Regions from separate parts of the Marinovum sp. J2-8 genome, predicted to be linked through region 2. Evidence: riboswitches for the same ligand, from Rfam matches in the RefSeq annotation. Region 2 holds a riboswitch; the other holds the start of a gene.

Region 1 (7,573 bases), on a different contig from region 2:
CCGCCAGATGGAACCATTGCGCCAGGCGGCAGAGCGGGCGGTGGCCACCGTGCCCGGCGTGCAAAAAGTACAAGCTATGCTGACAGCGCATGGCCCTGCCGCAGCGTCGGCCAAACCCGCGCCCAATCTCAAGATCGGCGGCCACCCAAAACCACAGGCCGGGCCGATGAAACCGGCGGGGGTGAAGCGCATCATCGCCATCGGCTCGGGCAAGGGCGGGGTGGGCAAATCCACCGTGTCATCGAACCTTGCCGTGGCGCTGACCCGGGCCGGTAAACGCGTCGGCCTGTTGGATGCGGATATCTATGGCCCCAGCCAGCCGCGGATGATGGGGGTGAGCAAACGACCCGCCAGCCCGGATGGCAAGACCATCGAACCGCTGGTGGCACATGGGGTGACCATGATGTCGATCGGGTTGATGATGGACCCGAACAAGGCTGTGGTGTGGCGCGGGCCGATGTTGATGGGGGCGTTGCAACAGATGTTGGGGCAGGTGGCTTGGGGCGAATTGGATGTGCTGTTGGTCGACCTGCCGCCGGGGACGGGGGATGTGCAACTGACCCTGTGTCAGAAATCCGATCTGTCCGGTGCCATTGTTGTGTCCACACCCCAGGACGTGGCGCTGCTGGATGCGCGCAAGGCGATAGATATGTTTGGAACGTTGAAGACCCCGATCCTGGGCCTGATCGAAAACATGTCGACCTTTCACTGCCCGAACTGTGGGCATGAGGCGCATATCTTTGGCCATGGCGGCGTCGCGACCGAGGCGCAGCAAATGGGGGTGCCGCTTCTGGCGCAGTTGCCGATTGATCTCGACACCCGTTTGGCGGGCGATGGCGGCACGCCGGTGGCGGCGGGTGATGGCCCGATGGCCGAGGCCTATGCACAGCTTGCGGCCGGGTTGATCAAGGGCGGCTTGATTTGAACATGGCGGCGTGAGCCGCGGCTGTCAGCGCAGATATTCCAGCGGTTGAAAGATCGGGCCATCCGGGCCGGTCTGGTAATACGCCCGCAGGGCAAAGACCTCGGCCAGACGGGCCGGGGTCAGCACCTCGGCGGGCGGGCCATCGGCGACCAATTGGCCGTGGTCCAGCATAAGGATGCGGGTGCAGTGGCGCGCTGCAAGACCCAGATCGTGCAAAGAGACGACCACCGCCTTGCCTTCGGCCGCGATTTGGCCAAACACCTGCATCGTGGCAATCTGTGCCGCCGGATCCAGCCCGGCGATGGGTTCATCGGCCATCAACAGCGGCGTTTCCTGGGCCAATGCGCGGGCAATCAACACGCGTGCCTGCTCGCCCCCGGACAGCTGATTGGCGGCGCGACGGCGATAGGGGGCAAGGTCCATATGTGACAGCGCACGTTCGACAGCGGCACGGTCGTCGGGACGCAAACTGCCGCCGCGCGGCAACCAGGGCGTGCGCCCAAGGGCAATCACCGCTTCGACATCAATCGGCCAGGCAATCTCGCGCGTTTGGGGCATCCAGGCGGCATGGCGCGCCCGCGTACCGATCGCCAGATCGGAAATGTTGCTGCGGCCCTGATGTGGCAAAAGGCCAAGCGCAGCCCGCAGAAGCGTGGTCTTGCCCGCGCCATTCGGACCGATCAGCCCGACACATTCGCCGGGACCGATGGCAAAGGACAGGTTGCTGACAACCGGGTGGTCGCCGCGCAGGACCGTCAGACCGGAAACCTCCAAAAGCGGCATCATGCGAATTCCTTGCGGGTCTTGTAAATCAAATGCAGGAAAAGCGGCGCACCGATCAGCGCCATCACAACCCCCAGCTTCAGATCCCGATCCGGCAGGATCAAGCGCACGGCAATATCCGCCGCCAGGACCAGTGCCGCCCCGCCAAGACCCGAGGCAAAGACCAACCGCGAGGGCCGGGCGCCGACAAATGGCCGCAGGATATGCGGCACGACCAACCCGACAAAACCTATGGCCCCGGCCACCGCCGTGGCCGCGCCGACCACACAGGCCGTGCCAACCACCAATGTCAGCCGCAGGCGGGGCAGGCGTATGCCAAGCGCGCCAGCCGCGTCTTCGCCCAGGGTCAGCGCATCAAGCCCCCGGCCCAAGGACCCGAGCAAGATCCAGCCAAACAGCGACAATGGCAGCGCCAGCCAGACATGTACCATCGACCGATCCGCCAGCGATCCCATCATCCAGAATACGATTTCCGATGTGGCAAAGGGGTTGGGCGACAAGTTCAGCACCAGCGACAGAAGCGCACCGGCCAGCGCTGAAATCGCAATCCCCGCCAGGATCAGCGTCAACGACGCCCCGCGCGGCCCCGCCAGCACCATCACCAGCATCACACCGATCAAGGCCGTGCCAAGCGCGGCAAGCGGCAATGCCAGGGTAAAGGCCGCCGCCGCACCGGTTTGCAGGGCAATCACCGCCCCCAAAGCCGCCGAGGATGACACCCCGATCAACCCCGGCTCGGCCAATGGGTTGCGCAGATAGCCCTGCATGGCGGCGCCGCTCATGCCCAGCGATGCGCCGGTGATCACGGCCAGCACCGCGCGCGGCAGGCGGATTTCCCGCATCACCAGCGTCATCGGTTCGCCCGTATCGGTGAACAACGCCCGCAGGCTGTCGCCCACCCCGACCGGGGCCGGGCCGATCAGCATCGACGCCGAAAACAGCGCCAGCACCCCCAGGGTCAGCAGAAGCATGAGGCGGGTCATGGCCGGGTTTCCAATTCGCGGCGCAGGGGCAACAGACCTTCGATTGCGCGCAGCACATGCGGCGTACCACAGACCCAATCGCTGTTGGTCAGACTGGCGCCCTTGGACGCGCGGCGCAGGGAATGCACCACCGGATGATCCATGATCGCCTCGGCCCGGCTGGCACCGGGGTAGGGTTGCCCGGTGATGATGGCCTCTGGTCCGGTCAATGCCAGGATCTCCAACGGCATCGCGCCGCCGTTTTCATAGCCTGCTTCGATGGCGATATTGTCAAACCCGGCGGCGGTCAGGATGTGATGCGCCAGCGAACCCCGCCCCGACGTGAAGCCGTTGGAATAATAAAGGGCGGCACGCGGGCGGCGTGTGACCTCGGCCTGAAAAGCCGCCAGTTGCCTGTCAAAATCGCGCAGCATTTCCTGGGCCTTTTCCGATTGGCCCAGAACCGCGCCCATCTGGATCAGATTGGTGCGCACATCCATCATGTTGTTGGCGATGTCGAACGTCACAACCGCAATCCCCAGGTTTTGCAGGATGTCCACCGTCGCACGGGCGGTATAGCGGCCTGCAAGGACCAGATCTGGTTGCATCAGATAGATTTCTTCGGCCCGGCCATGGGTGATCGGGTATTGCATCGCGTCTTCGGCCATGGCCGAACTGCGGCTGTCCCGTGCCAGAAACGACACCGCGTGCAATTGGCCGGGGGCGGCCAGCAGCATGGCAAGTTGATCGGTGCACAGGTTGATCGACACAACCTTTTGCGGGGCGTCCCCCGCCGCCGCACCCACCGCTGCCGCCGCGCCAAACATCAGCGCGGCGGACAGGGTCAGTGCCTTACAAAGACGCACGGATTCCAAAATACGCCGCGCGGTCCGATGTGCCATAGCCCGGTGCGGTTTGGTATTCCTCGTCAAAGACGTTTTCGATCCTCAGGTAGATTTCCGCGTTGTCCATCACCTTGTATGTCAGGGTCGAATTCAACACGCCATAGGGGTCAAGCCCCTCTGCGCGATCCCCAGCCCAAAGACCGGTGACGGCCAGGCTGGTCTGGCTGCCGAAATCTGCGGTCACAGTGGCAGCGGCCTGATGGCCGGGAACTGCGGCGGACCAGCTCGAGCTATCCAGATCGGCATCGGCAAAGCTGTCGGTCCAGGTGTAAGAGCCGTCAAGCCGCACGCCCTGCCACAGCTCTGTGCCGCCAGCCAATTCGATGCCCTGCCGGGTCGAGGTTCCAGAGGCCTGCACATAGGTGCCAGCGGTAAAGGAATAGTCGATGATGTCCTCTGCCTCGATATGAAAGGCCGTGGCACGGATGTAGCCCCGGTCGCCAAAGCGTTTCTCGACACCAAGGTCGAAACTCTTGGATGTTTCGGGATCAAGATCCGAATTGCCGGCAAAGCCATCATAAAGCTCATACCCCGACGGGGCGCGGAACCCGGTTGCGGCATTGGCCCGGAAGATCAGATCCTCTGTCGGGCGATAGACCGCCGACAGCCGCCCGGTGGTGAAGCCGCCAAATTCGGAATGTTCGTCATAACGCAGCGCCGCCGACAGGTTCCAATCCGTGCTGGGCGCGGCTGTCACCTCGGCAAAGAGACCGGTGACCGACGTGTCATGGCTTTGCCCATCGGTATAAAGCCCAAAGATCGAGTGATCGAGCGTCAGGGAGGTGTCGAATTCCTCGACCGTGTGGTCGGCGCCGAACACCAAACGGGTGGTGTCGGTCAGATCAACGCCGCCCTGATAGCGGTATTCCATCCGCGTGCCGGTATAGTCGAATTGATCATCGGACACGCCGCCAAAGCTGGCAGCGGAGCCGGTCAGGGTGCGATCAATACGGAAATAAGAGGCCGAGACCGTGTGATCAAAGCCACCGGTGACGAAATCCAGCGCGATGCGCAGGCCGTCCTGTTGTTTCTCGGTGACCTCATCCGAACTGCCATCCAATGGCACACCGCCGGAGGTTTCATCGTAATCATAGGTCGATTCTTCGCTGAACGCCGACAGATGCAGGACCGTGTCGGGGCTGCCCAGATCATAGCTGCCGGCAAAGCTCAGGCGCTTGGCGTTGAAACCGTCGGCCTCGTCGTTGCCATCGTTTTCGTCGGCGGCGGAAAATCCGTCGCTGTTGGCATAGGACAGGGTCAGCGCGCTTTCGTGGCCTTCGCCCTTGTTGGCAAAGGTGACCGACGACCGCAGGCTTTCATAGGCGCCATATTCCGCCGCCATCTGAACGCTCAGCCCGTCGCGGGTGGCGCGTTTGGTGGTGATATTGATCACCCCGCCCAGGGCTTCGGATCCATAAAGCGCCGATTGCGAACCGCGCAGGATTTCAATCCGCGAGATGTCAGAGGTCATCAAGCCGCCAAAATCATAAGCCACCTGTGGGCCGGACGGGTCAGAGACGTCGATGCCATCGACGCGCACCGCGATATTGTTCTGGTTCACGCCGCGAATGAATACACCGGCTGTGGTGCCCAATGGGCCGGTGGTGCGCAGGGTGACGCCGGGTTGGCGGGCCAGGAAATCAATGGCTCGGGTCTCGCCGGTGGCCTCCAGCTCTTCTTCTGTGATGACATCCACGGCAACGCCGGTTTCGTCTTCGGCCACGGCCTCGTATCCGGCGGACAGGATCAGGACGCCCAGATCATAGGGATCGTCCTGTGCAAAGGCCGGTGCGGACAACAATGCGGGCAGGGCCGCGGTTGTCAGAAGTTGTGTTCGGGTCATGTCTGTCCCTCCGATTGGCCCCGTGAGTGCAAAGGGCCGATTGTTAATCAAACCGGAGGTCACCCCCCGTCTCAGTGAAATCACCGCAACGGGGTTGCCGTTATCCATCGCACGCCCCGCGCCCGGATAGGGTGATCGCCTGGCAGGTCTCCTGACTTCGCGGGTCGTCACATCCCCGGGCCTTCCCGCAGCCCAAAAGGGGGCCACAGTGGCAATTTCCGGGTTTGCTCGCCGCTCACAGTTGCGGGGGCAGTCGCGGGTTTGCACCGCGTTCCCTTTTCACGGACCTCTTGCGAGGCCCGAACCAAAGCGTGCTTTCGTCTAGTCACGCAAATGCATTGTGACAAGCGGCCATTTTGACCCATCCGGCGTCAAATCCGCGCGTTGTGGCCCCGGGTCTACAGGATCGAAGGCTTTTGAATGGGCCAGCAGGGGCAAACGGGGGCAATGCCGGGCAGGACAACGGGAATGGATGGGAAATACGGGAATTCGTGGGACGATCTTGGGAAATGCGGTTTTCGACCGCCAATTGCCCCTCAAGACGAATCAAATTTGACCACTCTCGCGTGATTCTGCGGGCTGAAACCGGGCCGCGCCGCTATTTTGGGCGTCTCGTTGCAATTTTTTTGGGAAATCATGGGCCGTTGGGCGCGTTCCAGTGCCTTACCACATATAGTGTTGGGCCGGGATCTCTTTCGCTAGAAATTCCACGCTAGACCGCGATTTCGCCGCAATATTTAGTTTTCCACAGCCCCTGTGAACAAACTGTAGGGGAGATTTCCCATAAAGAGCAGTTGATTTCCATGATTTCCCATGGCATCCCTAGTATCACGATGAGGGACGGAACAAGGGGCAACAAAGACCCCGCACCGAATACTCAAAAACAATAAAAATGGTTTCATACAGGCACCGTCTTTCATCGTGAACAGAATCCGGCGCGCGGGCGAGCAGACATCCCCCCAGGTGGCGCGCGCAGCTGGACTTCCCGCCAAGCGGGACATGGGCGGCGGGTTGATCAGTGGCAGCAGATCAACCCGCCGTTTTCCATTTCAAATTGGGGAAAACACGGGGCGCGAGGCAAAGGACGGCAAGGACAGTGAGCCGCAGGTTCAGAGGCGAAAGCCATCACAAGGTGGATGCAAAGGGCAGGGTGTCGATCCCGGCCGGCTTTCGCCGTGTGATCGAGGCCGCTGATCCCAACTGGAAAGTCGGAGAAAACCCGGAGCTTGTGATTGTCTACGGCAACAAGAAGCTCAACTGCCTTGAATGTTACACCATGGAAGCCATCGAAGAGGTCGACAAGAAAATCGACGCTCTGCCGCGTGCATCCATGGAACGGAAAATGTTGCAGCATATGTTCCACGGGCAATCCTTCCCCACCAATGTGGACGAGACCGGCCGACTGGTCCTGCCTGCGAAACTGCGCAACAGAATCAATCTTGAGAAAGAGGCCTTCTTCATTGCGGCCGGCGATACGTTCCAGATCTGGAACCCCGAGACCTATGAAAATGAAGAACTGGCCAAGACCGAAGCATGGCTGGAAGAACTGCCGGAAGACTTCGATCCCATGTCATTCCTTGATGGACCGGTCGGAGGCGTTTGAAAAATGGCCGCAGCCCCACATAAACCCGACGCCGCGCCGCATGTTCCCGTCCTTATCCGCCCATTGATCAAGGCGGTGTCGCCGGTCACGGGCACCTGGATCGACGGCACATTCGGGGCCGGCGGCTATACCCGCGCATTATTAGAGGCCGGGGCGGATAAGGTGGTCGCAATTGACCGCGATCCGCTGGCCTTCGAAATGGCGGCAGATTGGCTCGGGGACTATGGCGCGCGCGTGCGCCCGGAAAAAACCGTGTTCTCGGCAATGGACGAAGTCGCCGATCAGGTGGACGGCGTGGTGCTTGATCTGGGTGTGTCTTCGATGCAGCTGGACCGCGCCGAACGCGGATTTTCCTTCATGCGGGACGGGCCGTTGGACATGCGGATGAGCCAACAGGGCGTCAGCGCCGCCGATCTGGTCAACAATCTGAGCGAAGAAGAATTGGCCGCAATCCTGTTCACCTATGGGGAAGAGCGTGCCTCGCGGCGCATTGCCAAGAATATTGCACGGGTGCGGGCGGACACCCCGTTTGAAACCACGTTGCAATTGGCC
Region 2 (7,573 bases):
GTGACACTTCTACTTTGCAGATGTGGGACACTTTAACTTTGCGGGTACATGCGCATATCCCATAATTAGGGTTATGTTAAGTGCGCCCAAAGCCAGACATGCGTCATCTCGGCGAACGCTTACCCCGCGCGCCGCATAAGATAGATATCCATCACCCAACCATGCCGGGCGCGCAGGTCTTCTCGGGTTTTGATGATCTGGGCCCCGACCGCATCCAGTTGACCGGCGACCAGCTTCTCTTGCGGCATTGCCACGCAGCCGCCCCACCAGATCGAAATCCCCTCCGGGTCGAGCGTCTCAAACGCGCCACCGCTGTCCAGCACGACAACCACGGTCTCGGCCTCGGGCGGCCACCCTTGCGCGCGCAGTTGACGCCCGGTGAGGATCGTGACCGACCCACCCACCGTATTGAGCGGGATCGCATGTGCGGCGCATAACGCCTGAATCGAGGTAATGCCGGGGATCACACGTGGCTCTAGCGGCATCCGCCGCCCCAGCCGTTCGGCTATCCGCAGGCTGCTGTCATACAACATCGGATCGCCCCAGATCAGCAAGGCAACCCGCCCGTTTGGATTTTCCCCCAGCACTGTGCGGATCTGCTGTTCCCAGGATGCGGCAATGGCGTCATGCCACTGTGACACCCCGGTGCGATACGACGGATTGTCGACATCACGCTGCGGCAGGTCGAATTCCACCACCTGTGTCTGTGCGTTGTCCAAATGGCGCGCCAAAAGATCGCGCCGCAAACCGGCGAGGTCGGTCTTTTCAGGCCCTTTCAACGGGATCAGGATCAGGTCAGCGGCATTCATCGCCTGCACGGCCTGCGCCGTGACGTGATCCGGGTTGCCGGTTCCAATGCCGATCAGATCAAGTTCGATCATCGCAGTGTTTCCAATGCCCGTACTCCCGAAAAAGGGGGCCGAAGCCCCCTTGGTGTCGTCTCAATCACATCTGGTGCTCAGGCAAAAAGCCGCGGGGTCACCCAGGCAGAGCCGTTCAGCCCTTGCAGCCGTTTTGCAGCGGCCAGAACGGCCAGATCGACCAGCGGCTCCAGCAGGATCACCAGCATGTAAGCCGCGCCAAATGCCATTACCTGGCCAACTTCGGCAAAGCCCTGACCATAGACGGCCCAGAACGCCACCCAGGCCACAATACCACCTTGGTATGCGGTCGAAAGAGCCAGCGCCTGGCTGTACTTCAGGTCAACATATGCGGTGCCCGGCGCGATCAGACGCCGCGCGAGATACTGCAAGCCGAACAGCGGCACCAGCAGTGTGGTCACGTTCATTCCGTATTGCGGCAGGTCAAACTGGGCAAACACAATGCCCTGAATCAACAGCCCCAGCGCCAGGCCGATCGCGGCTGGTGCGGCGCCCAACATCAGGAACAGGGTCGAGCCAAGGATCAGGTGCACTTCTGACACGCCAACCGGATAATGCGGCAGGATCTGGAAAAACACCAACACTGCCGCCGTCGCCACAACCGTGCGCAACGCGAGCGAGCCCAGCCCCTGCTGGCGCACCGCGTCAAAGGCGGTCTTGAGCGTATAAAGCCCCGCGGTTGTCGCGGTTGCGTAGCTGAGGATGAGTTTGGCGCCCGTAACGACGCCGGGTTCGATATGCATGTCTTTGATCTCCTTGCCGTCACACCCGACGGCGGGTTGAAATAATCCGATGGCCGGTTTCCTGGCTCGCGGGTCGAGGCAACGCTCTACCTTCCCAGAGGGCATCTCCCCCAGTGGTCTTTCAGAACGCGCTCTCCGCATACAGTCGCGGGGGCGGCCGGGGCTTTGGGTGCCGCAACTTGGTCCACCCTTCCCCGTTCCCGATTGAGCCCTGCGCTTTGCGTATGTCTGGGCACCAAACAGGGGTTCAGATAGACGTGAGCCGGCCCGCCAAGTCAAGCCCCGCATGTCGTCAACGCCGCTTTCGTTTCCGCCAATGGGCCATAAAGGATCACCGCCGGCTGGTCGGGACGCGCCTGGGCAAGCTGCTTGGCCAGTGTCGCAATCGTGCTGCGATGCAGGCGTTGTTCGGGATGGCCGACGGCCTCGGCCAGCAGGGCAGGCGTTTCCGGCGACAGACCGTGGGCAATCAGACCGGCCGCCAGTTTGGGAAAGGTGCGTTTCCCCATGTAAACCACTGTTGTGGCTTCGGAATCTGCCAGCGCGGGCCAATTCAGCGTCTCGGGCAATTCGCCCGTCACATCCGCCCCGGTCACAAATTGCACCCGCCGCGCGGTCAACCGCCGGGTCAATGGCAACCCCGCCGCCGCCGCCGCCGCACAGGCCGACGGCACGCCGGGAATGATTTCATAGGCTATTTCCGCAGCCTCCAGCGCAATCATCTCTTCTTCGAGACGCCCAAAAATTCCGCTATCCCCGGATTTCAACCGCACGACCCGCGCGCCGGTTCGGGCATGATCCACCAACAGACGGTTGACATGATCCTGCTTGACCGAGGGGCGGCGCGCCCGTTTGCCAACGGCAATCAGCTCGGCATTGGCCCCCGCATGGCTTAGGACCGGCCCCGAAGCCAGATCATCAAACAGCACCACATCGGCGCGTTGCAACCGGTCCACCGCCTTGAGGGTCAGCAGGTCCGGGTCGCCCGCACCGGACGACACAAAAGAGACAAATGCGCTCATTGGCTGGCCTCGGCGATAAGATGAAAGAAGGTTCCGCTGACCTGACCACCGCCCGCGGCATGGCCCGAAGCCGCGCTTTTGCGTTGCGATCCGGTTTGCGCCACGACAAGCCCGTTAGCATCACGCACTTCGGCAAGCGGGGCATCCGGCTGGCTCAGGATACGGGCATAATGGAACTCATGCCCGCGCAGGCGTGTGCCCACCTCGAACCCCGGCATCGGCGCAGAAAGCTCTGCCAGACGATAGCCCAGGTTCATTTTGCGCTTGGCAAAACTGGTCTCAAGCCCCAGCAACCCCAGCATCTGGTGCCGCTGCCCCTGAGCATCGACCAACCCGGCCCCCAGTGCCATATAGCCCCCGCATTCACCGTGAACGGCGCGGGTCTGGGCAAAACGGTGCAGACCGGACCGTAGCCGGTCATTGCCCGCCAGCCGCCCGGCGTGCAGTTCGGGATAGCCGCCCGGCAGCCAACAACAATCCGCGCTGTCATCCGGGCCCTCATCCGCCAGCGGGGAAAACGGCAGGATCGTCGCGCCGGCGCTGCGCCAGCCCTCTATCAGATGCGGATAGACAAAGGAAAAAGCCGCATCCCGCGCCAGGGCAATACGTGCCCCGGGTGGGCGCGTTGGCGGCGGCGGCGCGCTGGCATGGCCCGCCCCGTCCCGTGCCGCCGCAACAATCGCGTCCAGATCGCAATACTGCGACACGGCCTTGCCTGCCTCGCTCAGCAATCTTTCAAGATCTGCGGTTTCTTCGGCCTGCACCAGCCCAAGATGGCGCGAGGGCAGCTCGATCCCGACCTGACGCGGCAAGGCGCCCAGAACGGCAATTCCGGCCTGCGCAAAGCGGCCCGCACCAGCGTATCATGGCGCGGCGAGGCAACATTGTTCAACACCACCCCGGCGATGGGCACATCCGCGCGAAACCGCGCCAGGCCCTGCGCCACGGCGGCGGCGCTCTGGGCCTGTCCGGTCACATCAATTACCAGGATCACCGGCCAGCCCATCAGCGCCGCGATGTCGGCACTGGCCCCTGCGCCGGTTTCACCCGGCACCGCCACGCCGTCAAACAGCCCCATGGACCCTTCGGCCAACGCAATATCGGCTGTCCGATCCGCCAGCGCATGCATGCGCTCTGCTGACATCGCCCAGCCATCCAGATTGAACGAGGCCCGCCCAGACGCCACGGTGTGAAAGGCCGGATCAATATAGTCGGGACCACATTTGAACGGCTGCACCGCCATGTCGCGCGCCCGCAGCGCCGCCATCAGCCCCAGCGTGAACGTGGTTTTCCCCACGCCCGACGCCGCGCCGGAAATCACCAGACCGGGCGTCATGCGCCGGTCTCCGGAAAGCGGGGATCGGTGCCCACAGGACGGTAGCGGCGATCATAATCCCCGGCATAAAGACGGCTCTCGGCAAAGTCCTCTGCCCCGATCGACCGGCCAACCAGGATCAGCGCGGTGCGCGCCATTTCGGCGCCGACGGCGGTTTCCAACGTGGACAGGGTGGCATGCACCACCCGCTCATCCGGCCAGCTTGCGCGCCAGACCACCGCAACGGGACAGTCTGCGCCGTAATGCGGGCGCAATGTGGCGACCACCTTGTCCAGCACATGCACCGACAGATGGATCGCCAGCACAGCCCCGGTGCGGGCAAAGTTTTCCAGGCTCTCTGCGGCGGGCATTGCGCTGGCTCGCCCCGATACCCGCGTCAACACCACCGATTGCACCACGCCCGGCAGGGTCAGCTCTGCGCCAAGCGTCGCCGCGGCGGCGGCAAAGCTGGGCACGCCGGGGGTCACGTCATAGGGGATGTCCAACCGGCGCAAGCGGCGCAATTGTTCGCCCATTGCTGACCAGACCGACAGATCCCCGGAATGCAGCCGCGCCACATCCTGACCCGCGCGATGCGCCTCGGCGATCAGATCTATGATCTCGTCCAGCGACAGCGGCGCGGTGTTGACGATCCGCGCGCCCGGCGGGCAATGCGCCAACAGCGCCTCGGGCACCAGCGACCCGGCATAAAGACAAACCGGGCTGGCCGCGATCAGATCGCGCCCCCGCAGGGTGATCAGATCCGCCGCCCCCGGTCCAGCCCCGATGAAATGCACCGTCATGTTGTCTCTCCTTGTGCGATTGCGACGCTGACGCCGCCAATAATCCTGCGTGTTTGACACAGCCGTGCGCCCGGTCCCGCCGCGATCAACGCCGCCGCTTCGGCCACGGACCCGGTGCCATAGGCGGCCAGCGCGGCCGATGATTGCGTGGGGGTTGCAACGCCGGCCACATCAACGCCGATCACCGGCGCATCGGGCAGAAGGGCGGCGAGTGTCTGTGCCTTGGCCTTGGCTGTGGCGACGCCATCGACCGGTCTGGCCTGATCTGCCGGTCCGGCCTGTGCCCCGACCTCGGCCAAAGCCGCAGCCAGGGCCGCAGTCAAAGCCGTTGTCAGGGCCTCGGCACTTACGGATTTGCGAAACCCAAGCCCAACGAACAAACCCGGCCCTGTCATCGCGTCACCGCCCATTGCACCAGCGGACGTGCATTGACCCAGCCACGCAACCGCCCCAAGGGCGCGGCCTGGGCAATGTCAATCCGGGTCAACGTCCCGCCATGTTGTGCCTGCATTGCCAGCAACAGGGTTTCGGTTTCCAGCGTGACCGCATTGACGACAAGCCGGGCACCGGGCATCAAATAGCCCCAAAGCGCGGCAAACAGATCCGCCGAGCCGCCACCGCCGACAAAAATCGCATCCGGTGTCGGCAGATCGTGGCTCAGCGCCTCTGGCGCGCGGCCCTGAAGCAGGGTGATCTGCCGCGACAAGGCAAAAGTCGCAATATTGGCACGGATGTTGGCACACCGTTCGGCGCGCGGCTCAATCGTGAGCGCATGACCGCCCGCCAGCGCCCATTCGACCGACACCGACCCGGAACCACCGCCGATGTCCCACAGCATTTCGCCGGGTCTTGGGGCAAGCGCTGCAAGGGTCAGCGCACGTTGCGGTGATTTTGTAATCTGCCCGTCATGGTGAAACAGATGCTCGCCCCGACCCGGCACACCGGACAGCCCGATCCCACGCGCAAGATCGGCCCCATCCAGCGCAACAGCCACCGGCGCGGCGATCCCGTCGAGCTGAAAGTCATCTGCGCGGGTCTGGCGGTGGCGTTCTTTTGGACCGCCAAGCCGTTCGAGCACATGCATCCGCACCGCGCCAAACCCCGCCGCTGTCAGCCATTGCGCCAATGCGTCTGGCGCCGCCTCATCCCGCAGGGTGGCCAGGATCTTTGCACCGCGATGCAGCACCGTAGAAAGGGCCGTGAACTCTGCCGCATGCAGGGCCAGCGCACGGGTCTCTTCGACCCGCCAACCCAGACGCGCACAGGCCAGCGACACCACACCCGCCACCGGATGGGCGCGCCATTCGTCGGGGGCCAGCCGCTGCGCGAGCATACTGCCGGCGCCAAACCAGAACGGATCCCCCGAGGCCAGCACCACCACAGGCTGTCCGCGCAATGCCAGCACCGGCGCCAGATCAAACGGCACCGGCCAGGGCCGACCGCGCGTGCCGGCCTGCACCAGATCAAGATGGCGCGGCCCGCCAAAGATCACCTGCGCCTGCGCGATTGCATCGCGGCTTGCATCCGACAGCCCGCACAGGCCATCTTCGCCCAGACCGATCACATTCAGCCAAGGATCAGACATGACCCGCCTCTTGCTGCTTGGCGGCACCAGCGAAGCGAGCCAGCTGGCCCGCCGTCTTGCCGACACGCCGATCCCGGCGACCTTCTCTTATGCCGGACGTACATTGGCCCCGGCGGCCCAACCGCTGCCGACGCGCATTGGCGGATTTGGTGGCAGCGCCGGGCTGGCCGCCTATATCCGCGCCCAGAACATCAGCCATGTGATCGACGCGACCCATCCTTTTGCCGCCCGGATCAGCCAGAATGCGATTGCCGCCTGTGCCGAGACCGGCACGCCTTTGCTGGGTTTTGAACGTGCGCCGTGGCAACCGGGTGCCGGGGATCGCTGGCGGCATGTCCAAAGCGTGCAGGACGCGCCAAGCGCCCTGCCGCCGCCACAGACACAGCCCGCCGCGCGGGTGTTCCTTGCCATCGGCAAGCAGCAGCTTGATCTGTTTGCCGCGCAGACGCATCACCACTACCTCGTGCGGTTGGTGGATCCACCCGCCGCGCCCCTGCCCCTGCGCCATGCCGAGGTTGTCATCGCCCGCGGCCCCTTTACCGAGGCTGACGACAGCGCCCTGTTGCGCCGTCATGCGATCAGTCACATCGTGGCAAAGAATTCCGGCGGCACCGGGGCCGAGGCCAAGTTGTTGGCGGCGCGGGTGCTGGGGATCGAGGTCATCATGATAGACCGCCCCGACCTGCCTGCGCGCGCCACCTGCGACACGACGGGTGGGGTCTTTGAGTGGTTGCGCGATCATGGGGTGACCCCGGACAATGTGGCCCCGCGCGGCGTATAGACCCAATCGCCGGTGCGGCGCGTGGCGCTGTTGCCGACAAGAACCACCGTGCGCATATCCGCCATCTCCGGCGTCGCCTGATCGAGGGTGACAACCTGCACCGCCTCCTGTGCGGTCGACACCGCCCGCGCAAAGATGATCAGCCGATCCGGCCCGCATTCCTCGCGCAGGATGTCCAGCACCCGGGCAAATTGATGCGGGCGGGCCTTGGATCGCGGGTTGTAGAACGCCATCGCGAAATCACCACGCGCCGCATGGCGCAGGCGATGTTCAACCAGCGCAAATGGCTTGAGGTTGTCGCTGAGGTTGATTGCACAGAAGTCATGGCCCAGCGGTGCCCCGACCCGCGCCGCCGCCGCCAGCATTGCGGTGATGCCCGGCAGAATACGGATCTCGGTCTGCGCGGCCTCCGGGCTGGCCTCCACCTGTTCGAACAGCGCCGA

The links. Region 2 has a riboswitch for cobalamin ahead of AC0L4F_RS20025 (energy-coupling factor ABC transporter permease). Riboswitches for the same ligand answer to the same signal wherever they lie in the genome.
Region 1: another riboswitch for cobalamin. It lies ahead of AC0L4F_RS09285 (TonB-dependent receptor plug domain-containing protein); the one in region 2 lies ahead of AC0L4F_RS20025 (energy-coupling factor ABC transporter permease).

Annotation. Positions count from the first base shown of each region.
Region 1 covers NZ_JBVVRZ010000002.1:708,142-715,714, reverse strand. Annotated here, with positions in the region: gene AC0L4F_RS09305 (Mrp/NBP35 family ATP-binding protein) at 1-925, shown strand, start outside; gene AC0L4F_RS09300 (ABC transporter ATP-binding protein) at 950-1,708, opposite strand; gene AC0L4F_RS09295 (FecCD family ABC transporter permease) at 1,708-2,691, opposite strand; gene AC0L4F_RS09290 (ABC transporter substrate-binding protein) at 2,688-3,536, opposite strand; gene AC0L4F_RS09285 (TonB-dependent receptor plug domain-containing protein) at 3,523-5,418, opposite strand; cobalamin riboswitch at 5,543-5,743, opposite strand; gene mraZ (division/cell wall cluster transcriptional repressor MraZ) at 6,515-7,021, shown strand; gene rsmH (16S rRNA (cytosine(1402)-N(4))-methyltransferase RsmH) at 7,025-7,573, shown strand, end outside.
Region 2 covers NZ_JBVVRZ010000009.1:65-7,637, forward strand. Annotated here, with positions in the region: gene cobF (precorrin-6A synthase (deacetylating)) at 120-881, opposite strand; gene AC0L4F_RS20025 (energy-coupling factor ABC transporter permease) at 959-1,624, opposite strand; cobalamin riboswitch at 1,659-1,880, opposite strand; gene cobA (uroporphyrinogen-III C-methyltransferase) at 1,900-2,646, opposite strand; partial or broken gene AC0L4F_RS20035 (cobyrinate a,c-diamide synthase) at 2,643-3,982, opposite strand; gene cobM (precorrin-4 C(11)-methyltransferase) at 3,979-4,764, opposite strand; gene AC0L4F_RS20045 (cobalamin biosynthesis protein) at 4,761-5,159, opposite strand; gene cbiE (precorrin-6y C5,15-methyltransferase (decarboxylating) subunit CbiE) at 5,156-6,349, opposite strand; gene AC0L4F_RS20055 (cobalt-precorrin-6A reductase) at 6,348-7,130, shown strand; gene cobJ (precorrin-3B C(17)-methyltransferase) at 7,088-7,573, opposite strand, start outside.